One region of the Streptomyces sp. NPDC057963 genome, then DNA from elsewhere that is predicted to be linked to it. Evidence: riboswitches for the same ligand, from Rfam matches in the RefSeq annotation. Region 1 holds a riboswitch; each other region holds the start of a gene.
The links. Region 1 has a riboswitch for cobalamin ahead of ACFVT1_RS39280 (aldehyde dehydrogenase family protein). Riboswitches for the same ligand answer to the same signal wherever they lie in the genome.
Positions count from the first base shown of each region.

Region 1 (7,670 bases):
TTCCGCGTCGTCCAAGGAGTCAGAAGTGTTCGTGCCCCAGATCCTCGTCAAGAGCGAAGAGATCTTCGAACCCGAGTCGCACATTTCGCAGTACGACCGGGCGCGGGAGATCTCCAAATATCTACTGATGCACTACGGCGTGGTCGACGACGTGTTCGAAAGAGCCGATCATCCGCTCGCCGCAGCACACGGCTATCCTCGCCGGCTGTCGGAAGTCCTTCGGGCGAGCGCCCAGTCGACCGGTACCCGTGTCCGTACCGCACTCGATGTGGGATGCAACGTCGGCGGGGTCAGCCATGCGTTGAGCACCTGGGTCGAGGACCGAGTGGTCGGAGTGGACATCAGCCGACGGTCGATCGAGGTCGCCAAGGCCCTGACCATTGGTGGGGGCGGGGTGTTCAGCATCGTGCAGCAGGGGCCGTTCACCAAGGACGTCGAAGTGCGGCTCCCGGACGCGGATACGTGTGCACACGTGGAGTTCGAGGTCGGGGACGGCGCCGACCTGCAGGCGGTCGACGGCACCTTCGACGCCGTGTTGCTGTCGAATGTGGTGGACCGGGTGGCCGATCCGGCGCTCTGCCTGCAACAGTTCGGCGCGTCGGAACGCACTCTGCGCAGCGGTGGACTTCTCATGATCGCTTGCCCGTGGTCCTGGTACCCGGAGTACAGCGCCCCTGGTTCATGGCTGGGGTCCGCGCGGGACGCCACACCTAGCGAGGAGGCGGTCAAGACGCTGTTGGCCAACGACTTCGACCTCGTCACCGAAGTCGACGAGCCATGCGTCCTGCGTCAGAACCCACGCGAGTACGACTACTTCGAAGCACACGTCACTGTGTGGCAGAAGCACTAGCAGGGTCGGGGACCTGGGCTGTTTCCGAGTGCTTGAGGTCCCCGCCACGGCCGACGCAGTCCGCGCCGAAGCCGCACCGCGCGCGTCGCCCAGACGGTCGCTGCAGCGCCGGATCGGCTTGCACAGGGACGACACGGCGGGTCGGATCAGCCCACTGGACGACCCCCGGGCCGCGACACCGATCGGTCGGGGCTGCCATATCTGCGAGCGCCGAGACTGCGCCCGGCCGCCGGCCGGTGGCCTGCTGGCCGTCGACCCCGACCGGCGTACGTACGTTCCTTGTCCGGTGGAGACGGGCAGCGACGGGTGAGGGGCCGGGAGGCTGTTACTTCCGGGCCGCTCACCGTCGCATGGGTAAGGAGTGCCTGAAGCAGGGCGGCCGCTTGTCGACGAAAGCGGTCATGCCCTCCTTCTGGTCCTCGGTCGCGAACACGGCGTGGAAGAGACGGCGTTCGAAGCGGGCGCCTTCCGCGAGGGCCGTTTCAAAGGCCCGGGACACCGCTTCCTTCGCCGTCATCGCGACGGGCAGGGGCATCCCCGCGACGGTCTCGGCGACGGCGAGCGCCTCGCCGAGCAGTTCGTCGGCGGGCACCCCGCGCGAGACGAGCCCGGCCCGCTCCGCCTCCGTGGCGTCCATGGTGCGACCGGTCAGGCACACCTCCATGACCTTGGCCTTGCCCACCGCCCGGGTCAGGAAGAAGTCCCTTCCGTCGACGACCGGTTCGGCGCCGTCGGTGACACCGATGTCCACGTACCGGCGAACCCTTTCGACGGCGTCCCGGCTCACCAGGGGCCCGAAGTCGGCCTCCGCGTCGTCCGATCGACCGATCCGGAGCGTGGCGATGTGCTCCTTGAGCGCGGTGACGAGACGGTCGGCGGTCCCCTCTCCGACGGGCACGGCCACAGAAATCGCCATGCAGCGCTCTCCCGCCGATCCGTATCCGGCGCCGATGAGCGCGTCGACGGCCTGGTCCAGGTCGGCGTCCGGCATCACGATCATGTGGGGTCGTAGACGTCGCCGAGGACGCCGGAGGTACCGGTGGTGTGCTTGCCGCCGATGAAATGTGTGAGTTCACGGACCGTGGATGCCTGCTCTCGTCAGGGGAGATCCGGGGATGGCACGGCAGCCGCCGTCAGGCCCACAGGTGGGCGCACTGCCGGAAAAGCTGTGGGACAGCGAACAGCGGGGCCGGGGCCTCGCAGGTCTACGAGCGCACGATGAGTCGCGTGCGCTCCGCCGGACCACCAGGGTCGTGGGTAGGAGTACGGACCGGTGCCGTGCGTGTCTGCTCCATCCTCGTGGAAAACATGACATACTCCGCGGCCGGCAACCCGGCTCCCGGGTCTCCGTGTGCCGCCCGCCTTCCCGGCAGACCTCGCCAGTGGCGTGTGGATGGCAGCACGCTCACCGGTCACAGTGGCGGGACCGTGCCGGATTCACACCGGCTTCCCTGCACCGCGGACCTTGCCCCCCGTCCATCCACGCTGCGCGCGGTCGCCGACCGGATCCTCGTGGCCGCCATGGACGGCTACCGCCCCGAGGGCGACTGGAAGCAGCGCATCACGGCCCTGGCCTTGCGCGTGAGGGATGCCTTCGGCCATCAGCCCCAGCACGCCGCGGCCTGGGGACGCTACGCGTCAGGCGGCGCCGGTTCCCGGCTGGCCATGGAAGAGACGCTGCAGGCCCTGCGCACGTCGGGACTGCCCGACGAGGAGATCCCGGGGCGCTATCACCGGATCGCGGTCCTCATCGCTGCCTTGATCGCCTCAGAGGCCGCGGTCAGCAGCATCACCCCCGAGGAGCACGAACGGGGCATGGAGCTGTTCCGCGTCGCGGTACTCGGCGCCGACCCTGAACGCTTCCCCGCCCTGGCCCACTCCGCCCGCGACGTCCGCCCCCTCGGGGCGGACGTCGCGCCGCGTTTCGGCTGACCGCCACCACCGCCTTCGCCGCCCCCGGGATGGCAACCGGCATCTGGCTACGGATGAGGCGCTCTCCGCCCCACTGCGACACGACTCCGTAGCGCCGAAGACATCGGCGGACCACCAGCCGCAGAGGCGGGGCTCGATGAGCGGCGGCTGCGCGGCCGGGTCTACGGTCACGACTACGACGGCCCCGACCCGGGCCCGGGGGTGCGCTGGATGCAGACCATGGCGGCGTCGTCGTCCAGGCGCCCGCCCACATAGGCCAGAAGGTCGGCACGCAGGTGGTGAATCACGGCCTGGGGGCTGTGGTGTGTCTGGGAGGCGGCGCGTTCGGCCAGCGGGTAGAAGACTCTGCCGGGGTCCCGGGCTTCTATCACGCCGTCGGTGTAGAGCAGCAGCAGGTCTGCGGGCTCCAGTGTGAAGGTGTCCACCTGGTACTGGGGTGTGGTCAGCTCGCCCAGGCCCAGTGGCGGGGCAGGGCGGGTGGGATTGAGTGCGGTGACCTGTCCGTCGTGCAGTAGCAAGGGGGGCGGGTGCCCGCAGCTGATCATCTCCACCTTCTCGCCCGCGTCGGGGATGTCGATGATCGCGGCGGTGATGAAGCACTCCCCTTCCTGCTCCGACTCGGTGGGTTCGACCATGCTCCAGCACACGCTGTTCTCCAGGTAGGCCATGAGGTCGGGCAGGGAGGATTGACGGTGTGCGGCCGCCCGGAACGCGCCCAGCAGCAGCGCGGCGTCTCCGATCGCGGTCAGGCCCTTGCCCCTCGCATCCCCGATGATCAGCCTGGTGCCGGCCGAGGTGCGAGTGGCCGCATACAGGTCGCCACCGATCTGCGCCTGCTCCTCTGCCGCGAGGTACACCGAGGCCACCCGTAGTGGCCCGATCCGCCGCGGCAGCGGTCTGAGCACCGCTCGCTGCGTGGCCTCCGACACCGTCCGTACCTGCGCCAGCTCACGGCCGTACCGATCCCGCAGCCACCGGAACGCCGTCACGATCGCCGAGACCACCACCACGGCGATGATCTGCGCGCCGATGCTCTCCGTGGTCAGGATGCGGAGCCCTACTCCGACGCCGAACAGGGCCCCCACAGCGATGACTCCGACCACGGCGGTCAGGAGGGGGCCGGCGAAAGAGGCGGTGAGCGCGGGTGCCACGATCAGCAGGGGCCCCAGCGGCACGTCGGACCCAGTCGTTGCATCGGCCAGCACGATGACTGTGATCAGAGCGAGCGGTATCGCCAGCAGGGCGTCGCTGGCCTGCCAGGACTTTTGGCGGAACGAAAGCCGTCGCCGTATACCCATATGCGTGAATTCTACCTGCCGGGGAGCCCCGTAGGCCTGTCCCTGGTCCTGCCCGGAGCGGTTCTGGCCGTGACCGCGCAGCCGGTGAGGCCGCCCTGGGCAGAAGGCCGGCGGCCGGCTTTCGCGCTTCCGCACCTGACCCGGGCCGGCCCTCGACCGGCTGCGCGGGCAAGCCCAAGGCGACCCGAGTCCGCGCACTCATGCGAGAGCTCAGTGGGGTACGGATGAATGGGCTCTGCCGCTGATCTTGTGACGCTCCGGGTCCTATCTGGACCAGGTTCTATGGTCGCCACTCCTCCCGGTAATCGGGGTGCTCGGCGTACGACTGTGCGAGCACGCGAAGGGCATGTCCGAGACCGGGGAAGCGAATGTCGGACGGATCCATTGCCTCGTAATCCCGGGCCAGCATGTGGACGAGGTCGAGCATCGGCAGGTGGCTGTCGAGGAGGGCGTCGGCCCCGAAGCGGTAGGCCACATCGGCATAGGCATGGTTGTCCGCCTCATAGCGGGCGTGAAGGAACTTCAGGAGGTCGTCCATGAAGAGATCTTTGCCCACCTTCGGCGGTGCGGGGGAAGATTCTTGCCCGTCTCAGGGCCGGAGGAGAATGCGAGTGCGGAGGAGATCGAGTTCGGCCCGGCCGTAGCCTGCGTGTTTGATCAGCTTCACCCTCGTGACCTGGCCTTCGACCTGGCCGGAGCTCCAGGTGCTTGACAGGCCGGCGACGACCGCGTCCCGGTCGTGGGGGAGGCCGTCGGCGGACTGCCGCAGAGCGGGTAGATCGTGCTGTCTGTCCTGTTCGATCCATTCGTGCAGGTCTTCGCCGCGGTGCCCGTGCATGAGCACGGCGAAGGCGCGGACGTGGCCGATGGTGGCGACGATCCGGCGGGGCCGGCCGCGGACGTCGGGCATGCCGTCCCGTTCCGCCGGTGGCTTCGGGTCCCCGGGCTGGTGCGTGGCCTGGCGGGCGGTGCGGAGGCAGCCGTAGTGGCTGGTGACGGTCTTCTCCACGGCCTTGGCGAGGTTGTTCCACAGGTGCCGGGCGTCGGCGACCTGGACGGCCTGCGGGGCGGCCGTCCTGGCGGCTTCCGCGTAGGCGGAGGCGCGGTCCCGGCAGATGATCTGCACCTCGGGATGGTCGGCCGGCCAGCGGGCCAGCGGTGCGGCCTCGCGGCCCGGCAGCACATCGATCGGCCGACGGGCCTCCAGGTCGACCAGCAGCGTGGCGCAGGTGTGACCCTTGAGCAGGGCGAAGTCGTCGATGCCCAGGACCCGGACGGACCCCGGCCCGGTCAGCGCGGTGGTCCGCAGCAACCTCGGCAGGGTGTCCTTCGCGGCGGTCATGCCCAGCCTTCGGGCGAGCCGTGCGCCAGGCCGTCCGGCCGGCGCCTGAGAGACGCGGCCGAGGAGGTCCCGCAGCACGGGCGTGTGCCGGGCGTGCGGCCGGGTCAGTCCCGGAATCTGCTCGGCGAAGGTGACACACGGGCACTCGGTCGTCAGGCACTTGAACCGCCGTACCAGCACCACGATCACCACCGGCAGCCCGCCCAACGGCGCGTCCGCGAGCCGACGTTCGTACCGGCCGTGTATTCGGCCGGACCGCCTTCCGCACCCCGGACGCCGCGCCGAACGCGTACGAGATCGTGCACGCAGGAGCGCCGGCACAAGAGCATCCACGCCAAGAGCCGCTGCCCCGGCGAACAGGCCATCACGACAGCCTGCACGTATAAAGTGCCCTCCGCCTGGACCGGCAGAACCCCTCGGCAAGGTTCGTCGTCCCAGGTCAGGAAGGCACTTTCGCGTTCCCGCCCCACCAGTTGCCGACCCAGGCGAAACGGCAAGGCCAGCGCGTAAGGGGCAACTCGCCCACACTCACCGCCCTCTCAGAGCCAGCCGCGCCGGGCCGCCTGGACCCCGGCCTGGAAGCGGGTGGTGGCGCCCAGGCTGGCGAGGAGGACGGAGACACGGCGTACAACGGTGCGGCGGCCCATGCCCAGGCGTCGGGCGATCGCGTCGTCGGTGGCGCCGCTGGCCATGAGGGTGAGGATCTGGCGGTCCCGCGCCTCGATCTGGGTACCAATGCCCGTCGCCGAAACGGGAACGGCAAGCCTCCACAAGGACTCGAACACGTTGGACAGCGCCCGGAAGAGACTGGAGGGACGAATCAGGAGAGAGACGACACCGGGGTGGTCGTCGGCGGCGAGGGTGACCACCGCCAACTCGCTGTCAACGATGGCGAGTTTCATGGGCGGGTCGTCCAGTGTCCGCGCCTGTTCCCCGGCCTCGATCATGCGGGCCATGTTGGGCCCCGCGATGGGGTCGTCGAACGCGGATCCGTGGTAAATGGTGCGGTAGACGACTCCGGCGGCCATGTGCTCACGCTGGATCATCTCCTGCCCGAGGTAGTGGTCGACCGTGCCGGAGTACGGTGGCACGTCGATGGTCCGGAGCTGGTGGCGCGCGGACTGCTGAAGCTGCCGGCTGACAGCGAGGACGCGGGCGGCGTCCTCGACGACCTCCAGCGCGCCGTAGTGACCGGCGTCCCTCCTGGCGAAGCGGTAGAGCTGTTCCAGCTCCGTACCGGCCTGACGCAGGGCCGTCCACCGGGCGGCATCGCGCTGCAGCAGCACCTCGACGACCTGGGTGGGCGGCAGTGCTTCCCAGGATTCCTTCCCGCCGCCGACGTCCGTCGTCATGACGATGCCCTCGGCGGCGAGCTCCTTCACCACCGCTCGCACAACGGTCTCGCACAGCCCGGTCCGGGCCGCCAGCCGGCCGAGGGGCTCACGTGGGTGACCGACCAGGGATCGGTAGACGCGCCCGCGGTCTGTGTCCGGGTCCAACACGTCGCGCACGGCACTCCCTTCACCCGTACCAGGGTCGCCCCGCCCCGCCGCCGAAGCCTACTGCCCGGTGGCGCACGTGTGCCAGTGGCCCAAGTGCGCCACCGCCTCAGTATGGCGCTGTGCCAAGCACTGCGGTGAGAATTCCGGTGTCCGGCAGAACCACCGGTTCCACGGCATCCAGCCCACCCCGAGGACACCCGATGAAACCAGTCCTGCCCGTCCGGCTCCCGCGCGCGAGGGCAGCAGTCGCCGCCCTGACGGCTGCCCTCCTCCTCCTACTGGGAATGCCCTCCGCGCACGCACAGCCCTCGGGTCCGCCGGAGATGGCCGACGGCTACGGTCTGACTCAGTCCGGCTCCGCATACGGCTCCGCCACCAACTTCGTGGTCACCGTGAAGACGGCCCAGGTCGCCGGTGAGCACCGCATCCGGATCCTGCTGCCCGGCGACTACACAACCAACCCCACCAAGCGCTACCCGGTGCTCTACTTCCTGCACGGCGCCTCCGACGACCCGGGCAACCCGAGACTCGCCTACCCCGCCCTCCTCGCGGCCAAGTCGATGATCACGGTCATTCCGGACGGCGGCCGCAGGGGCTGGTACACCAACTGGCTCGACCAGGAGACCGCCGCCGGCGCGCAGAACTGGGAGACCTTCCACATCAACCAGGTGATCCCGTTCATCGACGCCAACCTCCGCACCATCGCGGCCAAGAAGGGGCGGGCCGTCACCGGCCTCTCGATGGGC
Region 1 is NZ_JBHVPX010000041.1:28,482-36,151, reverse strand. It holds gene ACFVT1_RS39290 (class I SAM-dependent methyltransferase) at 26-850, shown strand; partial or broken gene ACFVT1_RS39285 (short-chain fatty acyl-CoA regulator family protein) at 1,005-1,160, shown strand; gene ACFVT1_RS39280 (aldehyde dehydrogenase family protein) at 1,191-1,850, opposite strand; cobalamin riboswitch at 2,155-2,326, opposite strand; partial or broken gene ACFVT1_RS39275 (TetR/AcrR family transcriptional regulator C-terminal domain-containing protein) at 2,336-2,782, shown strand; gene ACFVT1_RS39270 (PP2C family protein-serine/threonine phosphatase) at 2,956-4,080, opposite strand; gene ACFVT1_RS39265 (DUF6221 family protein) at 4,361-4,618, opposite strand; gene ACFVT1_RS39260 (ISL3 family transposase) at 4,670-5,845, opposite strand; gene ACFVT1_RS39255 (hypothetical protein) at 5,962-6,933, opposite strand; gene ACFVT1_RS39250 (alpha/beta hydrolase) at 7,125-7,670, shown strand, end outside.

Region 2 (7,670 bases), on a different contig from region 1:
CCGTCCGCCACGGTCTCCCCGTCGGCGAGTATCACCACCCGGTGCGCCAGCTCGGCGGCGAGTTCCACGTCGTGCGTGGCCAGGACGATCGCATGGCCCTGTGCCGCGAGACCGCGGAGCACCCCGACCAGCCGGGCCTTCGCCGCGTAGTCCAGGCCGCGGGTCGGCTCGTCCAGGAGCAGCAGCGGGGGCCTCGCGGTCAGTACGACGGCCAGGGCGAGCGCGAGACGCTGGCCCTCGGAGAGATCACGGGGGTGGGTGTCGTCCGGCACACCGGGCAGCAGCTCGGAGACCAGGGCCCGGCAGCTGCCCGCGGCGGCGCCCGCGTCGGCGTCGGCCGCGGCGCACTCGGCGGCGACCGTGTCCGCGTACAGCAGATCGCGTGGTTCCTGCGGTACGAGCCCGACCCGGCGCACCATCTCGCGCGGCTGCGTGCGGTGCGGGACCCGGCCACCGACGAGGACGGTGCCGGTGGTGGGCTCGACCATGCCGACGAGCGTGGCCAGCAGGGTGGATTTGCCCGCTCCGTTGCGGCCCATGAGGGCGACGGTCTCGCCGGCGGCGACGGCGAGCGTCACCCGGCGCAGCGCCTCGACACGCCCTCGGCGCACGCCGAGCCGCTCGACCCGCGCCGGGGCGTCGACGACGGCTTCGGGAACGGCGGCGGCGACGGGTGCGCCGCGGCCCAGCAGCCGGGCGAGCACCCCGCGCCGCGCCGCCGGGGCGGCGGGCAGCGGTGGTACGGCGCCACGGGCGCCACCGGCCGTACGGGCGGCATCGACCCCATCGGTCCCATCGATGGCACGGGCGGCATCGGCGGCACCGGTCGCATTGGCTGTACCGGTCGCACCGGTCGCACCGGTCGCACCGGCCGTACGGGCTGCACCGACCGCGCCGACCTCATCGATCGCACCGGCGGCACCTGCGGCGCCGACCGCACCGGCCGCACCGGCCGCACCCGCACCGGCCGTCCCGGTGGTCCGCACGCCCGGCCCGCCCGCCCGGGGCGACGGTCCGGGCGGCTGCGTCCGGGCCAGTCGCTCGCGCAGGTCCGACGCCCGGCGCCGGGCGTCGCGGACCGAGAGCGGAAGTGGTTCCCACCCCGCCAGCCGGCCCAGCGCCACGACCGGCGGGTGGACCGGGGAGACGGCCATGACGTCCGCGGGCGCGCCCATGACCGGTGCGGCGCCCGGGGACGGCAGCAGGACGACCTGGTCCGCGTACTGCACCACCCGCTCCAGCCGGTGCTCCGCCATCAGGACCGTCGTGCCCAGGTCGTGCACCAGCCGCTGCAGCACGGCGAGGACCTCCTCGGCCGCCGCCGGGTCCAGCGCGGACGTCGGCTCGTCGAGGACCAGGACCTTCGGGTGCGGGGTGAGGACCGAGCCGATCGCGACCCGCTGCTGCTGACCGCCGGAGAGCGTGGCGATCGGCCGGTCGCGCAGCCCGGCCAGGCCCAGCAGGTCGAGGGTCTCCTCGACCCGCCGCCGCATCACGTCGGGGGCGAGTCCCAGCGACTCCATCCCGTACGCCAGCTCGTCCTCGACCGTGTCGGTGACGAAGTGGGACAGCGGGTCCTGGCCCACCGTGCCGACCAGGTCGGCGAGTTCGCGTGGCTTGTGGGTACGGGTGTCGCGCCCGTCGACCGTGACGCGGCCCCGCAGCGTGCCGCCGGTGAAGTGCGGCACGAGACCGGAGACGGCACCCAGCAGCGTCGACTTGCCGACCCCCGACGGGCCGACGAGCAGCACCAACTCGCCCTCGGGAACGGTCAGATCGACCCCGGAGAGGGTGGGGCGCCCCGTCCCCTCGTACTGCACCGAGACATGCTCGAACCGGATCACTGGCTCTCCTTGGAATGCGGGGCGCCCACCGGGGGCGGCACCGGCGCCACCACCGCGGGCAGCAGCCCGATCAGCACCGCCGCCGCGGGCCGCAACGGAAGCACCGGCGTGGTCAGCGGTACGACTCCGGGGTGCAGCGCCTCCGCGTCGACACCGCCCGCCCAGATCATCGCCGCGGCCACGGCGGCCCCCGACCCCGCGACCAGCCAGGCCCGCGCACCCCACCGGTCGGGCCGGTAGCGGGTACGGGCCGAGCGGGCCCCGCCGAGCCGGAGCCCGGCCATCGCGGCGACGAGTCCGGCGATCAGCAGCGGCAGGCCGTACACCGCACCCTGCGCGGCCAGCAGCCCGTACGTCCCCGCGCACACCCCGAGCAGCCCGCCGAGCGTGAGGACGTTCGTGGTGTGCCGGACGGCGGGCGGGACCTGCGCGCTGCGCCCGTATCCGCGCGCGTCCATCGAGGCTGCCAACGCGACCGACCGCTCCAACGCGCCTTCCAGGACCGGCAGTCCGATCTGGAGGACCGCCTTGAAACCGCCGGTCGCGCGGCCCCGCAGCCGCCGGGCGGTGCGCAGCCGCACCACATCGGCGACCATGTTCGGCGCGAACGTCATCGCGACGACGACGGCGACCCCCGCCTCGTACAGGGCCCCGGGCAGCGACTTCAGCAGCCGGGCCGGGTTGGCGAGCGAGTTCGCCGCACCGACGCAGATCAGCAGGGTGGCCAGCTTCGCCCCGTCGTACAGCGCGAAGAGCAACTGCTCGGCGGTGACCCGGCCACCGATCCGGACCCCCTTCGCCCAGTCGGGCAGCGGCACTTCGGGGAGGGTGAACAACGGATGCGTACCGGGGACCGGTGAACCGAGGAAGACGGAGAAGACCAGCCGCACGCCGACGACGAACAGCCCGATCTTGATGAACGCGCCGTACGAACGGGCCCACGGCGCGTCCGTACGGCGCGCCGCGACCACGTAGCCCGCCACCCCCACCAGCAGCCCGAGCAGCAGCGGATTGGTGGTCCGGGACGCGGCGGTGGCGAGACCGAGCGCCCACAGCCACCAGGCCCCGGCGGGCAGGGCGTTGCTGCGGGTCGCCCCGGGGGCGTGCAGCGGGCGCCGCGGCCGCACCGGGCGGGTGGTCGAGGCCGTCATCCGCGGCGGCGGCGGGCCTGCACGACTGCGGCGATGCCGAGGAGGAGAACGGCGCCGACCCCGACGAGCACCCCGGCGGAGGGACCGCCGCCCGAGCCGTCCGCGGCGTCGGCGGCGGACGCGTCCGGGGCCCCGGACGCGGGGGCGGCCGGCGTTCCGTGCCCGGTGCCCGAGATCTGTTCGCCGCAGCCCGAGCCCGGATAGCCGGATATGGCGCAGAGCAGCGCGCCGCTGTCGTAGCGCAACGGCTTGGCCACCGAGGCGAGCGCCTCCGCGGTGCTCGCGTCCGGGGCGACCCGCGCGCACGCGGTACGCGGCGCGGGAGGCGTCTCCCCGGCCGGGGCGTCCGCCGCGGTGCCCGGGTCGATGACCAGCGCTACCCGCTTGCTGCCGTCCTCGGCCGGGGTGTCCGCGCAGATCTCCGCGAACCCGGGGGAGCGGCGCGGTTGCGCCGAGTCCTGCGAGTCCTCGCTCACCGCGAACCGGAAGCCCTGCACCGCGCCGTCGTCCGGCCGGACCAGGGACGGGCCCTGGGTGGCGTACGTCCAGCCGGTGCCGGAGCTCTCCCAGAACGACCAGTACCGGTACCCGTCCGCCCGCGCCGTCCCCGCGCCGAGCACGGCCAGGACGGCACCGAGGACCACCAGGAGGGCGGCCGCCCTTCCCGCCCGCCTCACAGCTGCTGGTTCTTCCGGCGCCCGCTGATCAGGAAGCCGGCGCCCGCACCGACGACGAGACCGATGCCGACGTACCACCACACGCCGCCGATCACGTCGTCTCCGCTGTGGACCTCGTCCTTCTCCGTGGCCACGTACCCGGTCTCGGCGGACGGGTCGGGCGTCGTGACGGCCGCCGGCACGGGACCGGCCGCGTTCAGCCGGTCGACCAGGTCGACGCCGCCGAAGTCGCGGGCGTCGGAGCCGGTCGCGTGGGCGGCCAGGATCAGCTGCGCGTAGGCGGCGGGACCGTTCTGCTCGGCCCACGCCCCGGAGTTCTTCTTCAGCCAGGTCATGGCCTTGGCGGCCTTGTCCTGGTGGCCCGCGGCGGACAGCGCGACGACCGCGTCCGCGGTGTTGCCGAAGTCGGGCTGCGGGGTGGAGTCGGCGGCTCCGGGCATCGGCGCCAGGTCGAGATGGCCGCTGGTGGCGAGTGCGTCCGCGAGGTAGTGGGCGCCGTTCTGGGCGGCCTGCTCGGGCGTGAGCGCCGGGCCCGGCCCCGGGTGGCAGGTGGGCGCCTTGGCCGAGGTGTTGTTCCCGACGGCCAGGGCCTTGCCCATCGTGCCGAGCACCGCGGCCGCGGTGGCGTCCGCGTTGGCGGCGAGCTTCCCGGCCTTGTCGGGCTGATAGGCGAAGGCGCCCCCGTCCTTGCCGCCGCACGGGATCGCGAGCTTCAGCAGCGGGGCGTAGGGGGTCTTGCCGCCGTGGGTCGTGATGTCGCCGAGCCGCTGGCCCTGCCGGGCGAGGGCGCCGATCACCAGCGAGGTGGAGTTGGCGTCACTGGCCGCGCCCGGGGCGTAGCCCCAGCCGCCGTCCTCGTTCTGTACGGACTTCAGCCAGCGGACCGAGTCGTTCACGGTGTCCCGGTGCCCGCCCACCTCGACGAGCGCCTGGACGGCGGCCGCGGTGGCGTTGGTGTCCAGCACGGTCTTCCCGGTGCACGGCTGGGAGACATCGGGCCGGTACGCGGCGTAGGCGCCGTTGGAGCACTGCTGGGAGATCAGCCAGTCCACCGACTTCGTGGCGGGCGTGACGCCCTCGACCCGCTGCGCGAGGAAGGCGAGCGACTGCCGCCAGACGCCGTCGTAGGTGGGGTCCTTCGTGCCGTACAGCCCGGACGGCAGTGCCGCGGACGGCGAGGGCGACGGGGACGGCGCTGCGACCGCGACCGGGGCAGCGGCCGCACAGAGCACGGTGGCGGTGGCGGCGAGCGTTGCTGCTCTGCGGCGTACGGTCATGGCGGGCGGGGCCTCTCCTGCGGGGGATCCGGGCACAGGCACGCTCAGGCACCAGGCTCCGGCCCCGTATTCCTCGACGGTGCCGACCACCGGGGTTCCGGTGGCGGGAGCCGGTCACGACCGCGGACAGGGCATTCCGGCTCACCGCCTGGAACGACGGTTCACGGCTGCGTGGTCAGTGCCGGATTTGCACCGGCTTCCCCCTGAACGGGCATGATGACGACTCGCACACTGTACCGGGCGGGGAGGGGCGGGTTCCGGGCCGGTGGCCGCGGCGAACCCCTTCGTGGAAGTGGTCACACCGCGATGTACGTCACGGGGTCGCTCCCCGCCACGGCCTCCGCGCGCCCCAGCTTCACCAGCCGCCGCAGATGCGCCTCGGCCTCCGAGACGGCGATGTTCCGCGAGCCGCGCGGGATCCGGTCCCACGGCCGGTTCCACTCCATCCGCTCGGCCAGTTCCCACGGCGTCAGGGCGGTGGCCAGCAGCCCGAGCAGCCCGGTCAGCCGCTCCTCGTGATGAGCCAGGAGTTCCCGTACGCGCCCCGCGGCGTCCGCGAACGCGTACTGATGGGCGGGCAGCACCTCCGCCGCCCCGAGCCTGCCGATGCGCTCCAGCGAGTCGAGGTAGTCGCCGAGGGGATCGGTGACCGCGGCGTCGTCCGGGTCCTCGTACAGCCCGATGTGCGGGCTGATCCCGGGCAGCAGATGATCCCCGGAGAAGAGCCGGCCCCGGCCGGGCAGATTCCCCGGATGCCGCTCCTCCAGATGCAGGCAGACATGGCCGGGTGTGTGCCCCGGCGTCCAGATGGCCCGCAGCGTGCGTCCCGCCAGGTCGAGGAGCTCCCCGGGGACGATCTCCCGGTCCGGGAGCGCGGCCCGCTGTCCGGGCAGGGTGGGTGCCCGGCCCCGCTCGGCCGCGGCGGCCCGCAACGGCGCGAGATGCTCCTCGGGCGCACCGACCGCGGTGAGCTTCGCCGCGAGATACGACAGCCAGGTGCCCGGCCGGGACTCACGGGTCCGGCGCACGATCGCGGCGTCCGCCGCATGCATGGCGATCCAGGCCCCCGACGCCTCGCGCACCTGCCCGGAGAGACCGTGGTGGTCGGGATGGTGGTGGGTGACGACCACGCCGTGGACGTCACCGGCATCCGCGCCGACGGCGGCGAGCCCGGCGGTGAGCGTGTCCCACGCCTCCGGGTCGTCCCAGCCCGTGTCGATCAGGACCGGCCCGCGATCGGTGTCGAGGACGTGCACCAGGGTGTGGCCGAGCGGATTGTCCGGGATGGGGACCTTGATGCTGTGCACGCCCCCGCCGTGGTCGGTCACCTGGGTCATGGGCTCGCCCTCTCTCTCCGAGGCATGGCCGGTGTACCGGACGTACGGGTGTGCGGTGCACCGCGCCCACTGTAACGAGAACTTGTTTCAGTAGTAGCCCCGGTCGACCATCTCTTCCGTCCGTGGTCCGCGTGCGCCGGGCGTCACGCGGACCACGGTTCGCGTCAGCGCGAACGGTGCGGGGCGGTCCTCACGGTCCGCATCCCGCGCCGGGCGGTGGACGCGGCCGGCCGGAAGGCCGGTGAACCCGGATCAGCCGTCGCTCACGCGGCCTCCGCGGCCGGCCGGTGCCACACGAGCCGCGGGGCGCGGGCGTCCTCGCCGATCCCCTCGTTCGGGGGGAACAGGGTTAATCGGTCCCCCTCCACTTCCCAGCGGCGCTCCTGCTGGGTGCCGACCCAGGGGCGTAGCGACGCGATGTGCAGGTGGTGGACGACCCGGTCGCCCGTCACCTCGTAGGTTCCCGCATACCCCAGGTACGGAGAGGTCCTGAGCAGGGTCGCGGAGTCGACCGAGTCGGTCGACTCCGGCTCCGCCGCCGGTTCGGAATCCAGGTCCGGGTTCAGCACGCTCACGGACATGTGGCCGTCGGCGGTGTAGGTGATCAGCCCTGTCGGGCGTTGGCCCAGGGGGTGTTCGAGCGTGCGGCCGGAGACGTCCACGATGGCGACGCTGCTGAGCAGCCAGGCGCCTAGGAGGGGATGCCCGGAGGCATCCGGCCGGGGGGCTGATGGATGATGCGGTTCGGTGCGGGACGGGGTGTGCACGTGATTCCCTTCCTGGGTGTATGGACTTCCGGACAGGTGCGTGGGGGACGGCGGTCGTTCTCGTCCCTACCCGTGCGGAACGCCCCGGAAGCGACGGACGTGCGAGGAAACCGACCGGGCGGCACGGCGGCGGCCGTCCGTGCCCGCGTGCTGTCGCGGCCGTGGACTCCTGGAACTGGAACTGGTATCAGTTCTGACACGCAGTCAGTTGGTGAGTCGGGAAACGCGCCGGGTCGCGGGAGGCAGCAGCCATGACCGAGCTTGTCGAACACGGAAAACTGTTCATCGGCGGGGAGTTGGTCGATCCGCTGGGCCGGGAGGTCATCGAGGTCGTCTCGCCCCACACCGAACAGGTCATCGGCCGGGTGCCGCACGCCTGCGAGGGGGATGTGGACCGGGCCGTCGCCGCTGCCCGGCGGGCGTTCGACGAGGGGCCCTGGCCGCGGGCGACCCTGGACGAGCGGATCGCGGTGATCACCCGGATCAAGGACGCGTTCGCCGTGCGGTACGAGGAGATCGCCCGGGTCATCAGCGCGCAGAACGGCACCCCGTACACGTCCGGTGTCATGGTGCAGGCGCTCGCCGCGATGATGGTGTGGGACGCGGCGATCACCGTC
Region 2 is NZ_JBHVPX010000007.1:341,626-349,295, forward strand. It holds gene ACFVT1_RS19355 (ABC transporter ATP-binding protein) at 1-1,844, opposite strand, end outside; gene ACFVT1_RS19360 (energy-coupling factor transporter transmembrane component T) at 1,841-2,995, opposite strand; gene ACFVT1_RS19365 (SCO2322 family protein) at 2,992-3,672, opposite strand; gene ACFVT1_RS19370 (prenyltransferase/squalene oxidase repeat-containing protein) at 3,669-4,949, opposite strand; cobalamin riboswitch at 5,057-5,192, opposite strand; gene ACFVT1_RS19375 (MBL fold metallo-hydrolase) at 5,246-6,286, opposite strand; gene ACFVT1_RS19380 (lipocalin-like domain-containing protein) at 6,550-7,053, opposite strand; gene ACFVT1_RS19385 (aldehyde dehydrogenase) at 7,305-7,670, shown strand, end outside.
Region 2: it holds a riboswitch for cobalamin, as region 1 does, so the genes downstream of both, ACFVT1_RS19370 (prenyltransferase/squalene oxidase repeat-containing protein) here and ACFVT1_RS39280 (aldehyde dehydrogenase family protein) in region 1, are expected to answer to the same signal.

Region 3 (7,670 bases), on a different contig from region 1:
GCGCAGGACGCGGTAGACGGCGCGCAGGAGGCTGGACTTGCCGCTGCCGTTGGGGCCGACCAGGCCGACCACCTCGCCGGGGCGGGCCCGCAGTGAGACGTCCCGGACGAGGTGGCGTGCCCCGGCGGTCAGGGTGACGCCGTCGACGGCGAGTTCGGTCGCGCTCATGCCACTCCTGGGTCGGCGTTCCGGCGGGCGTCGCGGCGCATGAGCCAGAGGAAGAAGGGACCACCGCACAACGCCGTGAGCACCCCGACGGGGATCTCCATGGGGGCGGCGACGGTGCGTGCGGCGATGTCGGCCCAGATCAGGAAGACCGCTCCGCCCAGTGCGGCCGTCGGCAGCACGCGGCGGTGGTCGCCGCCGACGAAGAGGCGCACGATGTGCGGCAGCATCAGGCCGACGAAGCCGATCGGTCCGGCCGCCGCGACCAGGACGCCGGTGACGAGGGACAGCAGGACGAACATGCGGGTCCGGAACCGGGCCACGTCCAGTCCCATGGTCGTGGCCGCCTCTTCACCGGCGAGCAGCAGGTTCAGGTGCCGTGACTGCACCAGGAGGACGGCGATGCCGAGCAGCAGGGCCGCGCTGGGCAGCCACAACGTGCCCCAGTCGACACCGCCGAGGCCGCCGAGGGTCCACGCGAGGACCGCGCGGGCCTCGTTGCCCCGGCCGGTGGTGAGCAGCAGCAGGTCCATCAACGCGGTGAGCACCGCCGCGGTCGCCACACCGGACAGCACGAGCCGCACCGAGGTGATGCGTCCGCCGGTGCGGGCGGTCGCGTACACCACCAGCAGCGAGCCCAGGGCACCGGCGAACGCGGCGGCCGACAGCGACACCGGCCCGAACACACTCACGCCGAAGACGATCACCGATACCGCGCCGAGGGAGGCTCCGGAGGAGACGCCCAGCAGGTACGGCTCGGCGAGCGGGTTGCGGATCAGGGCCTGCATGGCGGTGCCCACCACCGCGAGTCCGGCCCCGGTCACGGCCCCGAGCAGCACGCGCGGTGCGCGCACGTCGAGGACGATCGTCTCCCGGGCCCGGGACCAGTCGGGATCCGTCCAGTCGGCGCCCAGGGCGTGTGTCACGATGCCCCACACCTGGCCGGGCGGCACGTGCACCGAGCCGATGGCCAGGCCGGCCGTGGCGGAGAGCACCAGCAGCAGCGCGAGGACGCCCAGCGTGAGCGCGAGGGCGGCGTCACCCGACCGGTTCACGCGGCGCCGGCGCCGCGTCGTCGGCTCATCGCCGGCCTTCGCGGGTGCCTCCGTCACCGGAAGCTCTCGGGATGCAGGCCGCGGGCCAGGCCGTCGACCGCGTACGCCGACCGGATTCCGACCAGGGTCGCGGTCAGTGGCAGAACCACGAACCGTTTGTTCTTGACGGCGGGGACATCGGCGAGTGCGGGCTGCGAGAGCAGGAACTCCTTCTTCTGCCGGACGCTTCCGGAACCCGCGTAGTCGTAGATGGCGATGACCTCCGGCTTGCGGTCCACGACCTGCTCCCAGGAGACGTCGCCGAAGACGTCGTCGAGGTCTGCGAAGACGTTCCGGCCGCCGGCCAGCCGGATCAGCTCGCTGCCCAGGCCCTTGCCGCCCGCGGTGAAGGCCGTCTTGTCGCCGCTGTCGTACACGAAGACGGAGACTTCGGCGTCGTTCTTGACCGCCGTGGTGGCCTTGTCGATGCGTCCCTGGAGATCGGCCACCAGCTTGTCGGCGCGGCCCGGTATGCCGAAGATGCTGCCGACGGTGCGGATCTCGTCGTAGGTGTCGCGCATCGTCACCTGCTTCTTGCCGCAGTACTCGCGGTTGAGGTAGGTGTCGATGCCGGCGTCGGCGAACGCCTTGCGGGAACGGCCCTCGTTCTCGGCGAACGCGCTGCCGTAGCCGCCGTAGACGAAGTCCGGCTCCGCGTCGAGGACGGTCTCGAAGGACGGCTCCTTCCTCGCCAGTTCGGGTATCGCCTCGAAGTCCTTCTTCAGTTCGGGCAGGACGGCCGAGTCGGGGAAGGCGGTGCCGACCATACGGTCCTTCAGGCCCAGGGCGAGCATCAGTTCCGCCGGGTGCTGATGGATGGTGACCGCGCGCGAGGGCGGTTCGACGTACGTCGTCCTCACGCCGCAGTTGTCGATGCTGACCGGGAAGCCCTCGGCCGGTGAGGCGGTGGCCTTGGCGTCCCCGGCGGAGCCGTGACCCGTGCCGCAGCCCGCGATCAGCAGGGTGGTGGACAGGGCGACGGCCGCGGCGACGGCGCGCAGGGCACGACGGGGCCGGGCAGGGGGGAAACAGGGGCGGCGAGGTATGCCGAAGTACACGTTGAGCCTCCTGGGGAGTCCGCGCTCCTCAAAACGGGCCCGCGACAGGCCAGTGTCCTGACTCCCGGATCGACGCTCCCCCCGCCTTCCCGCGCCGGGCGCAGTGGCATGTCGAAGGGTTGTACTCCCCGGTCACAGTGGCGGGACCGTGCCGGATTCGCACCGGCTTCCTGTCTCCCGTCGCGGCGATGACCTGCCGATATTACGTTTCCTCGGGGCTGCCGCACAAAGGGCGCTCGTGTGAGTGATCGCACGTCGCCGGACCGATTCGGGTCTCCCGGGACCCTGGTGGCTCCGCGCCCACGCCCTCGGGCCCGACGCCCTCGGCATCCGGCTCGGACTCCTCGCCGCCCGGCCCCCACCGCCCGTCCTCGTGACAGCGGAGCCGCAGGCCGGGCAGCACGACGTGGACGGCTGTGCGCCGGCGAAGGCCCGTCGGACTCGCAGGGGCCGGTGGCCGAGGCGCCCCTGCCCCGCGCGGCGATGCCCGATGCGGCCATTGACCCTACGGTGGTGACATGGCGGTGATCAGCGGTTGGAGGCGGTGGACGCGGCCCCGGATCGGTGTGGTGGACGCACTGGCCGTGGCCGCGCTGTTCGGGCTGGCGGTCGTGGCTTCCTCGGTCGTACCGCACCAGCACACGTTCTCCTTGCGGTGGCCCGCCGTGGTGCTGGCGGGTATCGGTTGCTCCGCGCTGGTATGGCGGCGGCATCACCCCTTCGGCGTACTGGCCGTCGCCATTGGCTGCGGGGTGGCCTTTCAGGTGCTCGGATTCCGCGAGAGCCCTCTGGTGATCAGCCCGGTTTTGGTGTCGGTCTACACCGTGGCCGCGCTGACCGACCGCCGTGCCGCCTGGACCGCGGCAACCTTCTCGGCCGCCGTCCTGGTGGGCGCCGCCGTGGTGTGCGACCCACGCGCATGGCTGGCCCCCGACAACGCGGCGATGCTGGCGTGGACGGCGCTGCCGGCTGCCATCGGGGACGGAGTGCGTTCCCGTCGCGCCTATGTGGCAGCCGTGGAGGAGCGGGCGGAACACGCGGAGCGCACGCGTGAGCAGGAGGCGCAGCAACGGGTGGCGGCCGAACGGGTGCGGATCGCGCGCGAGCTGCACGACATCGTCGCGCACCACATCGCCTTGATCAACGCTCAGGCGGGCGTGGCCGTCCATCTGGTGGAACGGCGGCCGGAGCAGATCGTGGCCGCCCTGGAGGACATCCGGGACACCAGCCGGTCCGCACTGGACGAACTACGCGTGACCGTAGGGCTGCTGCGGCAGTCCGGCGATCCCGTGGCGCCGCGTGATCCGATGCCGGGCCTCGCGCGCGTACCGGCGCTCCTGGCGTCGTTCGAGCGCGCCGGTCTGTCCGTGAGCCATACCCGGCGGGGCATCGCCGAACCGCTGGCGCCGACGGTCGACCTGGCCGCGTACCGCATCGTCCAGGAGGCCCTGACGAACGTGCACAAGCATGCCGGTGCCGACCATGCCCGGTTGTTCCTGCACTACCGCCCCGAGCGGCTGACGATCACCGTCGAGGACGACGGACGAACCGGAGGGGACCACGCCCGTCCGGGGACGGGGCACGGACTGATCGGGATGCGTGAGCGCGCTGCCACGGTCGGGGGCTGGCTGCACGCGGGAGTGCGCCCGGAGGGCGGCTTCACCGTGACGGCCGAACTTCCGCTGCGTCCCGGCCTGGTGATGGGAAAACCACCGAGGAGAGACGGGCATGACGGTTCGCGTACTGCTTGCCGATGACCAGGCCCTGCTGCGGGGCACCTTCAAGATGCTTTTCGATTCCACCGATGACATGGAGACGGTGGGGGAGGCGTCCAACGGGGAGGAAGCGCTGGAACTGGCGCGTACGGAGTGCCCCGATGTGGTCCTGATGGACATCCGCATGCCGGAGATGGACGGCCTCGACGCCACCCGCCTCATCAGCGAGTCCGAGGACCTCACCGGGGTGAAGGTGCTCATCCTGACCACCTTCGAGGACGACGAGCACGTGGCCGAGGCCCTGCGCGCCGGTGCGAGCGGCTTTCTCGGCAAGGGGGCCCGGCCCGAGGAGCTTCTCGACGCCGTCCGCACGATCGCCGCCGGCGAGGCACTGCTGTCCCCGTCGGCGACGCGTGCGCTGATCAAGCGCTTCCTCGCGCAGCCGGACCCGTGCCCGGCGGGCGTGCACGAGCGGCTGGAGTGCCTGACGCGGCGGGAGCGCGACGTCGTGGGGCTGGCGGCACTGGGGCTGTCCAACGACGAGATCGCGGAACGCCTCTTCGTCAGCCCGCTGACCGCCAAGACCCACGTCAACCGGGCCATGACCAAGCTGGCGGCTCGTGACCGGGCCCAGCTCGTAGTCATCGCCTATCAGTGCGGCCTGGTCAGTCCGGCAACGGAATCCGGGGACTCACAGGCGCCCCTGTAGTCGTCGGCGCGGTATGCGCCTGTCGTCGCGGTCGTAGCCGGTCGTGGCGGATACCGCAGCCGTGGTAGCCGGGAATCGGTGCGGGGGGACGACGCGCCGGGGGCCGCTCCTGGGCGAAGGTGGGAAGGCGAACGGAGGTTTCGCCATGATCGAAGCCCACTGCCCGATTGAGCGGTACAACGCCGAATCGACATCGATGACCGCGGTCCGCGCCGCAGCTTTCTCCGGAGGCCGGACGGTTCTGTTCGTGGCCGTCCCCGATCCGGCGACGGCACCTCGGGCAGGCCGGTCGCTCGCGCTGCGTATGCAGCCGCCCGCCCCGGGCGGCGTCGCCCGGTCTCTCACCGTCGCGACGCCTGCTCCCGGAGGGAAGCGGCAGTCGCGGGCGGACGCCCCCGCCGATTCGGGGGTCACCCCCGGCGCGGAGCGCCGCTCCTCCGGATCCCGGGCGTCGCGCCTCGCGAGGGCACAGCGGCACACCGGCGCCCCACGGCTACCGCGGGGCTGAAGGCGGCCCCGACGCCGCGGCACCCGCCCGGCGACCCGGCGTCGCCTGCTCCGGGACACTCACGCCCGAACCCCTGGCCCCGACGACCGCGTGACCGGCATCCCAGCTCAGGAAGGACACCCTCCCATGCTCACTGCAACCGAGAAGTACCGCACGATCGGTGAACGACCGGCCGAAGACCACGGCCTCAAGGCCCCTGCGGCCGACGAGGCGAGCACGGTGGGAACCCAGCTGGAGACCTGCCCCACGTGCCGGGACGAGCACGACTGCGGTGCAGCCCTGCCCGTACACCTGTTCCTTCTCCGCGACGCCCTGGCCGCCAGTACCGGCCGGCACCGGGGGACTCCCGGACACCGCCACGCGGCACCCTGCCGTCGCGGTCCGGCCGCGAACGGGGCCACGCAGCTCACCCTGTCCCAGTGGGTCAGCAGGACCGCCAGGATCGGGGACGGGAGCTGACGTGAAAGCAACAGCGATCCCGGTCGTGCGGCCCGGCACCCGGTTTCCGGGCCGCGCGGCCGATCGCGGCCGGCCTGCGCGCGATCGGCGAATGTCCCGGGCAGGCATGGCCGCCCCGCCGATGACGTACGTGCCGTCGCTCTCGTCCGGTGCCCGAAGGGTGCACCGCAGCCCGTCGGACCGGCAGAACGATGGCTCACCGGGGCCGACGATCAAGGGGCGTGCCGCGATCTCGGAACCTTCTGGTCCACGACCGGCGGACGGCGAGGCGACTTCACCGGGCGGTACGGGTCGAGGCCGGGGCGCAGGCAGGGCCGGGGATGCGCTTCAGCAGGCCGTCGCCCGTTGCCGCGGCGGTCCGGCGGTGGAGGGTGGAGGCCGACGGCGTACTCCTCCGTGCGACCGCTCGGGCGTACCGCGGCGGGACATGGAGAACGGCCGTCCGGGCCCGGCCGCCGGGCCGGATCAGGAAGTCCCCGGCGCGTCGTCCCAGGCCATCGAGCTCATCTTCCAACCGGCGGGCGTCCGGACGAACTGAACGGTCTTGCGGCCGGAGCCCTCGAACCACTCGCCGCCGAGGAACCCGGACTTGCGGTACTCGCTGAACCGGTGCGCGACCGAACCGAAGATTTCGGTCCGCTCGGTGACCTCCCATTCGGAGAACTCCGTCAGCGTTCCATCGGTGAGGCTCTTCTGCCGGGGCTCGATGAACGCGTCGAGGTCGTAGATCACCGGCTCGGCCCCGACGTTCTGGATGATCGTTCCCTGGGGGATGAACACCTCACGGACCACGTCGACGTTCGGCCGGGTGCCGCCGGTGTTGGTGAACGCGCCGAGGAAGGCGCGCATCAGCTCGTCGAGCTCGGCCTTGACGCCGGACACGGGCACTCCCCACTCCTCGGCGAGGACCGACCAGACCTCGATGTCGTGCCGGATGCCCCGGTACGGAGAGTGCTGGCGCAACACACCGTCGCGGCTCATACCGAGCCGGCGCGCGGCCTCGACGCTACGGGTGTTGCCCGCCGCGACCCACCACTCGACCCGGCTCATCCCGCGTTCCTCGAAGGCCCAGTCGATCAGCGCCCGGCATGCCCGGTTCACCAGTCCGCGGCCGGACCCGTCGGCCTCCAGCCAGCAGCCGATCTCGCACACCCCGGAAGCGGCGTCGAACTTCGTGAACATGACGCCACCGACCAGCGTGCCGTCCAGCCGGATCCCGTAGATCCGGGCGGTGTCCTCGGCCTGCCTGTCGGCGTACCGCTGGAGGACAGCCGTGGCGGAGGCGAGGTCGGTGCTGAGCGTCGCCCAGGGTATCCACGGGTCCACATAGGGCCGGGCGCGGTCGATGTGCGCGAGGAACTCCTCCGCATGCCAGGGCTCCAGGGGGCGGAGCTGTGCATTGTCGCCGAGTGACAGGGTAAACACGGGCACCTTCCAAGGTCAGATACGTAACGAGCGTTCGGTATGTAAGGTAGCAGCATGCCCCCTGCACCTGGAGACCATGAAGCCCGCCGTGAGGATGTGTCCCAGGCGGTGTGGCACGTACTCGCCGACAAGGGGTTCGGCGGGCTGACGCTACGGGCCGTCGCCTCCGCCATGGACGTCTCGACCGGCATGCTCATGCACTACTTCCCGACCAAACGAGCCTTGGTCGCCCATGCCCTGGACCTGCTGGAGAAGCGCTCCGCGGAACGCCCCCGGCGTGAACGCCCCACCGCGGGTCTCGCCGCCCTGGGAGCCATGCTGCTGGACATCCTGCCGCTGACCGCGGACGACATCGCCCGTAACCGCATCTGGGTCAGCTCCTGGGACCTGGCCCTCGCCGACGATGCTCTCGGCACGGACCAGGCCGACCGCTACACACGGATGCGCTCGGTGATCCGACCGCACCTCGAAGCCGCTCGCGACCTGGGCGAGCTGCCCGCAACCGCCGACCCGGAGCAGCTCGCCGCCTCCGCCGTC
Region 3 is NZ_JBHVPX010000005.1:533,092-540,761, reverse strand. It holds gene ACFVT1_RS15425 (ABC transporter ATP-binding protein) at 1-168, opposite strand, end outside; gene ACFVT1_RS15420 (FecCD family ABC transporter permease) at 165-1,220, opposite strand; gene ACFVT1_RS15415 (ABC transporter substrate-binding protein) at 1,274-2,317, opposite strand; cobalamin riboswitch at 2,347-2,529, opposite strand; gene ACFVT1_RS15410 (sensor histidine kinase) at 2,836-4,074, shown strand; gene ACFVT1_RS15405 (response regulator) at 4,046-4,741, shown strand; gene ACFVT1_RS15400 (zf-HC2 domain-containing protein) at 5,376-5,708, shown strand; gene ACFVT1_RS15395 (GNAT family N-acetyltransferase) at 6,174-7,133, opposite strand; gene ACFVT1_RS15390 (TetR/AcrR family transcriptional regulator) at 7,188-7,670, shown strand, end outside.
Region 3: it holds a riboswitch for cobalamin, as region 1 does, so the genes downstream of both, ACFVT1_RS15415 (ABC transporter substrate-binding protein) here and ACFVT1_RS39280 (aldehyde dehydrogenase family protein) in region 1, are expected to answer to the same signal.

Region 4 (7,670 bases), on a different contig from region 1:
GAAAGTCGGTGCGGTGGCGTCGAGGAGGCCGTAGGCCCCGGCGCACAGGCCGCACATGCCGAGCAGCATCAGGGCCCCGGTCGTCCGGCGGGAGCGGCGGGTGGCGGTGCCGGCCCGTCCGTAGCCGCGCGAGTCCATGCCGGCGGCCAGGCGCAAGGAGCGTTCGAGCGCGTCCTCCAGGACGGGTACGACGATGCCGCGCAGTGCCTTCAGGCCCTTGCTGCGTCCGGCGCGCAGTCGGCGTGCCCTGGCCACGCGCTGCACGCTCTGCACGAGTTGGGGGGCGACGCTGATGGCGACGGTGACGGCGACGCCGAGTTCGTGGAGTGCGCCGGGCAGGACGCGTAGGGCTCGTTTGGGGTTGGCGAGTGTGTTGGCGGCTCCGATGCAGCACAGCATGCAGGCCAGCCGCAGTCCGTCGGTGGCGGCCGAGAGCAGGGCTTCCAGCGATACGGGTCCGCCGAGCTGGATGCCCGCATACCAGTCGGGGGTGGGGATGTGCGGGAGGGAGAAGAGGAAGTGGTCGTGGCGGGTGATGCCGGTGGCGAAGACGGTCCGGAAGAGGACGCGGACCGTGACGACGGTGAGGGCGAGGTAGAGGTAGTACTTGAATCCTCGGGCCCAGGGGGCTTCGGTACGGCGTGCGGTGACGACGTAGCCGAGGACGGCGAGCACGAGGAACAGCAGCAATGGGTTGTTGGTGCGGCTGACGGCCGTGGCCAGGGCGAGGGCCCAGATCCACCAGGCGACCGGATGCAGGATTCTGGGCAGCCGGCGGCCGCCCGCGTCCGGGGCGCGGCCGCGGGCGGGAGCCGTCTCAGGAGGGGTACGCGGCACGGCCCTACTCCGTACGGCGTCGGCGTCTGGCCGCGAACACGGCCGCCCCGCCGACCACCACGACCAGCGCACCGCCCGCCACCACGGGCGTCAGCGATCCCGCGTCGTGCTGCGCGTCGGCCGCCGGGGCGGCGTCGACGACCTTGGCACCGGCGCCGGACGCCGCTGCCGATTCCCGGCCGGTGCCGTCGGCCGACGGGCTGGAGGGCCCGGGGTGCGACGGGCTGGGCGACGGGCCCGTAGACGGCTTCGCGGAAGCGGAAGCAGACGGGGACTTGGACGGCTCGGGCTTCTTCTCCGCCGGGGCCGGACCGGTGTCCGTGCCCGGCGGCAGCGCGGGGGCGCGGTCCGTCGCTGCGGGCCTGCCCGCGCCGCCGCTCGGCTCGGTGTTGTGGGCGCGCAGTTGGTCGGGGGTGACCCGGGGGCGGCCCTCGGTGCCCTCGATGTCGGTGCCGCCGAAGATCCACAGGTCGACGCTGCCGGGCTTCGGCTTGTAGAGCATGGCGCCGAGTTGGCTGTACTCCCACGTGTTCGTACCCGGGGCGGCGTGCCAGTAGGACCAGTAGGCGGAGGCGGGCGGGGTCAGGACGCAGTCGTCCTGCTGCGGTGTCGGGTACTGCTTGCCGCTCTGGTAACCGCTGTAGCCGATACGGCAGATGAACGCCGGGCCGTCGTGTCCGGTGCCGGTGGTGCCCCAGCCGCCCTGGTTGAGCAGTTCGTACCCGGTGGTGGGTGTGGTGCCGCAGGAACGGTAGACGGGGCCGCCCCAGTGGCTGAAGTCGACGGCGAGGACGACCCCCGACGTGGTGGTGCACCGGCCCATGGGCTGCGGATCGGCCGCAGCGGTGGGCGCCGTCGCTGTCAGGGCCGCGACGGCCAGTCCGAGTGCGGCCGCGGCGTGTGCGGCCCGGTGCCTCAGGGGAACAGTCACCGCTGCTCCCCGGTGGCCCTGCGGCGGCGGGCGGCGACGACCGTGCCCCGGCCGGCAGCGATGAGCGCCGCTGCGCTCGCCGCGATCACGCCGGCCTGCGCGCCGGTGGAGGCGAGCGCTCCCCCGCCGGAGCCCCCGGTGCCGACGGTGCCGCCCGTGCCGCCCGCGGTGTCGCCAGGGGTGACGATGGCGGGTGTGGAGGAACTCGCACCGGGCGCGGGCCGGGGCGTGGTACCGGTCAGGCTGCGTTGCAGGACGCCGAACGAGATGCCGGTGGACCCGCCGACGGCCTGGGTGGACGCGCGCAGGTCGGAGCCGCGCTGGCCTTCCTTCGCGACGTTGAAGCCCCCGTCGTCGTTCTGCTGGGAGGCGAGGAACTTCCGTGCCTCGGCGATCTCGGCAGCGTACTTCCGCGCGTCGAGCGACAGTCCCTGGATCGCGAGGGCGGCGGAGTTGACGGAGTTGCCCGCCGCGCCGGGGAACCCGCCGCCGGGAAGCTGCTTGCCGGCGATCCAGGCGATCGCCTTGCTGACGGCCTTCTCGGCCCTGTCGCCGCCGGCCAGGTCCAGGGCCATGGCGGCGATGGCGGTGGAGTCGACGTCGGAGTCGTCGGTGGAGGGGATCAGGCTGGGCCAGGCGCCGTTGCCGTGTTGCAGGCTCTCCAGGTAGGCGATCGGCTCCTGCGCCGCCGTCTTCTCCCCGGCGCGCAGCTGAGCCGTGATCGCCAGGGACTGGGCGAAGACGGAAGGGGCGTAGGTGTAGGCCCCCTGGGCGGCGCAGCTGCGGTCAGGCGCCTTGCTCGGCGCCTTGCACACGGCCTGGCCGAGGGCGGCGATCATGTCCTTCCCGCCGAAGTTCCGCGGGTCGCGACCCACCGCCTCCGCCAGCAGTGCGGTCTTCCCGAGGGAGCCTCCGGCGGCGTACTTCGTACCCGCGCCGGTCCAGTCGTGCACGGTCCGGCCCTCGCCGTCCCTGCCGTTGCTGTCGAGGAAGTCGACGATGCCGCGCAGTTCGGCTTGGGCGAGGCCGGTGGCGGCAAGCGCGTAGGCACCGTCGATGGTGAGGCCGAAGTCCGCGCGGGTCGAGCCGGGACCGGCGGCGTAGTACCGGCCCTGCTGGAGATGGGACGGCCGGGTGAGGTAGGAGACACCCTTCTTGAGGTCGGGGCCCTCTCCTGCCGGTGTGGTGGGGTGCGTGGTGGGCGGCTCGGTCGTCGGTGGGCCGGTCGGGTCCGCCTTCTTCGCCGTCAGGTGCGCGAGGTCGGTGCCCGCTCCCGCGAGGACGGCCGGGGCCGTCGGATACGGGGCCGGTTCGGTGGCCCCCTCTTCGAAGCCGAAGCCGCCGCCGTCCAGTTGCCGGCGCGACAGCCACGAGACACCCGCGTCCGCCTGTGCGGTGTCCCCGACTGCGCGCAGCGCCTGTGCCGCGTAGGCGGTGGCCGTGACGCTGCCCGTTGTGGCACCGGTGTAGCCGGGGAACGAACCGTCCTCGCGCTGGGCCTTCTTCAGGTACGCCCGTGCCCTGGTCACGGCTGCCTCGTGGCCGCCCGCCCGGTGCAGGGCGAGGGTCACGACGCCCGTGGTCGCGGGGTCACCGTCGCAGTACTCCCCGGGGCGGATGAGGATGCTTGTGATCCCGCCGCCGTCGCACTGCACCTGGGTCAGCCGGTCCACGGCGGCGGCCGGGGGTTCGACGCCGGCCCGCAGAAGCGCCAGCACGGACAGCGCCTGGCCGTCGGTGTACGTGGCGTTGCGGAAGTCGCCCCTGGCGGTGCAGCCGGGGGTCGGACTGCCGGACTCGGGACCGGCGGCGCAGACGTTCCTGGTCAGGTCGCCGATCAGGTCGTGTCCCCCGAAGTGGTGCGGGTCGCCCTCGGTAATCTCGGCGAGCAGCGCGAGGCGCGCGGCGGCGGTCGCGTCGGGGGCCCGGTCCTTGCCCGCCGGGTAGGCATATCCGTCGGTGTGCGCGGCGAGAAAGGCGGTGACCTTGTCGAGAGTCGCGCTCCTGCCGTCCGCGGCGCCCAGCGCGTAGGCGGTTTCGGTGGTCAGGAGGTAGTTGGTGTCGGCGCCGTCGTCGACGATGCGTTCGCCGTCCTTCAGGGCACTTCTGAGCCACCGAGCGGCGGCCGGTACGTCGACCGAGCCGGGAGGGACGGTGGGTGTGCCGCCGGGGTCGGGTGTGGTGCTGCCGCCCCCGGCACGGACCTCGTCGGGGGTGAAGGCCGGCTTGCCGGTGGTGCCGCCGACGTCGGTGCCGCCGAACACCCAGGCGTCCACGTCGCCGTTCTTGGGCTTGCGGTCCATGGCGCCGTACTGGCTGTAGGTCCATGTGTCCTGGCCGGGCGAGGCGGTCCAGTAGGACCAGTAGGCGGTGGCGGGCGGGGTGAGGACGCAGGACTCCTTGTCCTCGGTCGGCTGCTGGGCACCGGCGCCGAAACCGATGCGGCAGATGAAGGCCGGCCCGTCGTGCTGGGTGCCCGTGGTGGTGAAGCCACCCTTGTGGAGGAGTTCGTAGCCGGTGGTCGGGGTGGTGTCGCAGCCGCGCTCGACCTTCCCGCCGAAGGGCCCGAAGTCGACGGCGACGACGGCGCCCTTGGTGGCGGTGCAGTCGTCGAGGGCATCGGCCGCAGCCGGGGTGACGGTGATGAACGTCACGCAGGCAGCGAACATGAGACCCATCGCCGCCAGCAGTGCCAGGGGGCCTGCGGCCGCGCCCTGTCCGCCTTTTCGTCTCTCGGTCCCCACCACGGCCCCCTCGTCCGGTGTCCGCACGAACGGAAACGTGGCTGAAGGGCCTCCACCGCATGGCGTGCCGCGCGACAGGGCTGGTCGACCACGCCGTAGTCCGCGACGGCGTTTCTCGCTGAAAACCACGCTCCAGGCATTCCGGCTCGCCCGGCAGGAACCGGGCCTACGGTTGCGGGTCAGCGCCGGGTTTCGACCGGCTTCCCCTGGAACTCAGTGCATATCAGGCGGATTTGAGCACGGAGTGGCAGAGGCCGTCAAGGTACGGCCATGAGACGGAGAGGTTCGGCCTGCCCCGCGTCTGGCGGGAGTTGTGAGCCTCGGGTAGCGTCCTGGGCTGCCACGTGGGGGAATCCGGTGAGAATCCGGGGCTGACGCGCAGCGGTATGGCACGACGGAGTCGTGCCAAGCCCGAATGCCCATGCGGCGGTGCATTACAGGAAGCCGGTCCACGCGTTCGGGCGGCGGCCCTGCCTGCTGCCTCCGCACGGTGAGGACACGGGTCCGGTCGGCGCCCCTCACTCTCAGGAGCAGGCCATGTCCCGCCTTACGTCCTTCCGCCCCCTGGCGTTCACCGCGTCCGCCACCATCGGCGCGTTCTGCCTGACTGTGCTGCCCGCGGCCGCCACCGCATCGCCCGCGCAGATCACGACATCGAAGACCAACGGTGTCGCGTACCTCAAGTCCCTGCAGGCCGCCGATGGTTCGTACGCCGGCTCCGGGCTGTCGAACGAGTGGGCGTTCAGCGCACTCGCCGCCGCGGGCACGGCCGCGGTGGACGTCACACCGGGCGGGGATACAACGAAGAACGCGAGAACCGTCTACCGCAGCCTCCTGTCCACGGCCGGCTGGCCGTCCGCGACGCCGGTGGTCACCGACTACGAGCGTGCCGCGCTCAACGCCTACGCCGCCGGCATCGATCCGGCCCGTGTCTCGGCTTCCCGCAATCTGGTCGCCGACATCTACAGCCACTGGCAGAACGCCGAGCCCGGCTACTTCGGCCCGTCCGCCAATTTCAACGGCACCGTCTTCGCCGCGCTGGCCCTCGGCGGGGCCAAGACGCAGGCAGGGGCGCAGCGCATACCGCAGGCCCTGCGGGACTCCCTGGTCACCCGCATCCGGGCCAACCAGCACAACGACGGCGGCTGGAACTTCAGCAAGGCCGAGGGCGACCCGGGGCAGCTCGGCGCCACGAGCGACATCGACATGACCGGTGCCGCGATGGCCGCGCTGTGCGTCTCCGGCGTCCCGAGCACCGACTCGGGAATCACCCGGGCCAAGGCGTTCCTCAAGGGCAAGTTGGTGACCGGCACCGGTGCGTTCAATGCCATGTTCGGTGTCAACACCGACTCCAACGGCTGGGCCGTGTCCGGGCTGAACGCCTGCGGCATCAACCCGCAGACCGGGGACTTCCTCACTTCCGCCGGCAAGACCCCCGTCGACTTCCTCATAGCCCAGCAATTCAACCCGGGCGGCGGCTTCAAGTACCTGCCGAGCGACACCACGCCCTCCGCCTACGCATCCGTCGACGGGCTGCGCGCCGTCGCGGGTGGCGGCTTCACCGCCACTCCCCCGCTACCGGTCACCAGCGGCGCACCCCAGTGGGTGGCCCAGACCACCTTCACCGCCGGCACGGCCGCACGGCTGGCTCTCACCGTGGACGACGGTGCCGGAAACGTGAAGGTGTGCTCCGTCTCCGTCACCCCGACCGGGACCACGACCACGCTGGGATCCGTACTCGACGCCGCCACGAGCGCCGCCACCCCGTCCGGCTGCGTGACCGCGGTGATGCCGCCGTCCGGAACAGGCGGCATCACGGCGCTCAACGGCAAGGCCAACAGCGGCTCCAACACCTGGAAGGTCAGCACCGACGGCTCCGCGTTCACCAGTGCCACCCGGGGCACGGCCGTCAACGCGGGTGACACCATCGCACTGCGCTGGGGGGCCTGACCCGCGTCCGGCGCCGGGCTCCCCTCGCGCTGCGGACCGGTCCCCGCCGAACGACCGGTCCGCACCAGGGCACCGCCCGGCGCCGGGAGCACGCGCGCCGCACCCCCGCTCCCGCCGCGACCGGCATCGTGGCCGAACGCCGTCCGGCCGGACAACTGGCCGGACACACTCACGCACGCGGTCGGCGGCCCGAGGCAGTGAGGTCTGTCCTCGGACCCTCAGAGCAGATCGAGCCGGCGCAGGTCGGTGACGTACTTGCGAATGAGGGCTGCCGACAGATGGGGGATGTCCTTGCCGGGGCCGGCCTCCGCGGCTTGCACGGCGGCGTGGAACCGCTCGGCGGGAAACGCCGAACCAGGGACACCTTCCTCGGGTTGCGCGAAGGCGTGCAGCAGGGGCAGCAGTGAGTGCCGGCGCTGCTTCTCCGGCAGGGCGCGGGCCGCGGCCGTGATGCGGGCGAGCCATGCGCCGTAGTCGTCGATCCGCCGGATCGGGTGGCCGGCCTCGGTGAGCCAGTCGACGAAGGTGTCCAGCGAGATGCCGTCGTCGTGCGGGTTCAGCACGTTGAAGGTCCGGTGGCCCTCGGTGGCCTGCGCGCCCAGCGAGGTGATGGCCCCGGCGGTGAAGTCGACCGGCAGTCCGTCGTAGTGCGCGCGTGCGCCGGTCCGATAGAACGAGCCCGGCGCGATGCCGGTGGCGACCAGGCTGAGCAGCAGACGGGTGAACACGTCGGGCACATTCAACTGCCCCTGGTACCTGCTGTGCGCGAGGATCATGTCCGACCGGAAGGTGGCGACCGGCAGACCGCACAGGTCGTGTGCCTCCCGGAGGAGAACCTCGCCGGCCCACTTGCTGGTCGCGTACCCATGGGCGTAGCTCTGATCGATGTACCGCACCGGGCTGGTGGCGCGGATGTCGGCGTCCTCGTCGAGAGCCGCAGCCGCGCCTCCGACCTGCACGGCGACGGTGGACACATAGGTGACGGGCTTCATCCGCGTGGTGAGCGCCAGCCGGATCAGTTCGGCCGTGCCGACGACGTTGGGTCCGAACAACTGGCTGTAGGGCAGCACGTGGTTGACCAGGGCGGCCGGGTGGACGATCAGGTCCACGGTGTCGGCCAGCCTGTGCCACGTGTCCTCGTCCAGGCCCAGGTGCGGCTCGCCGATGTCGCCCGGGAGCACTTCCAGGGTCCCTTCGGCCAGTTCCCG
Region 4 is NZ_JBHVPX010000005.1:546,598-554,267, forward strand. It holds gene ACFVT1_RS15450 (CbiQ family ECF transporter T component) at 1-837, opposite strand, end outside; gene ACFVT1_RS15455 (hypothetical protein) at 842-1,768, opposite strand; gene ACFVT1_RS15460 (prenyltransferase/squalene oxidase repeat-containing protein) at 1,765-4,446, opposite strand; cobalamin riboswitch at 4,628-4,772, opposite strand; cobalamin riboswitch at 4,860-4,933, shown strand; gene ACFVT1_RS15465 (hypothetical protein) at 5,050-6,462, shown strand; gene car (carboxylic acid reductase) at 6,681-7,670, opposite strand, start outside.
Region 4: it holds a riboswitch for cobalamin, as region 1 does, so the genes downstream of both, ACFVT1_RS15460 (prenyltransferase/squalene oxidase repeat-containing protein) here and ACFVT1_RS39280 (aldehyde dehydrogenase family protein) in region 1, are expected to answer to the same signal.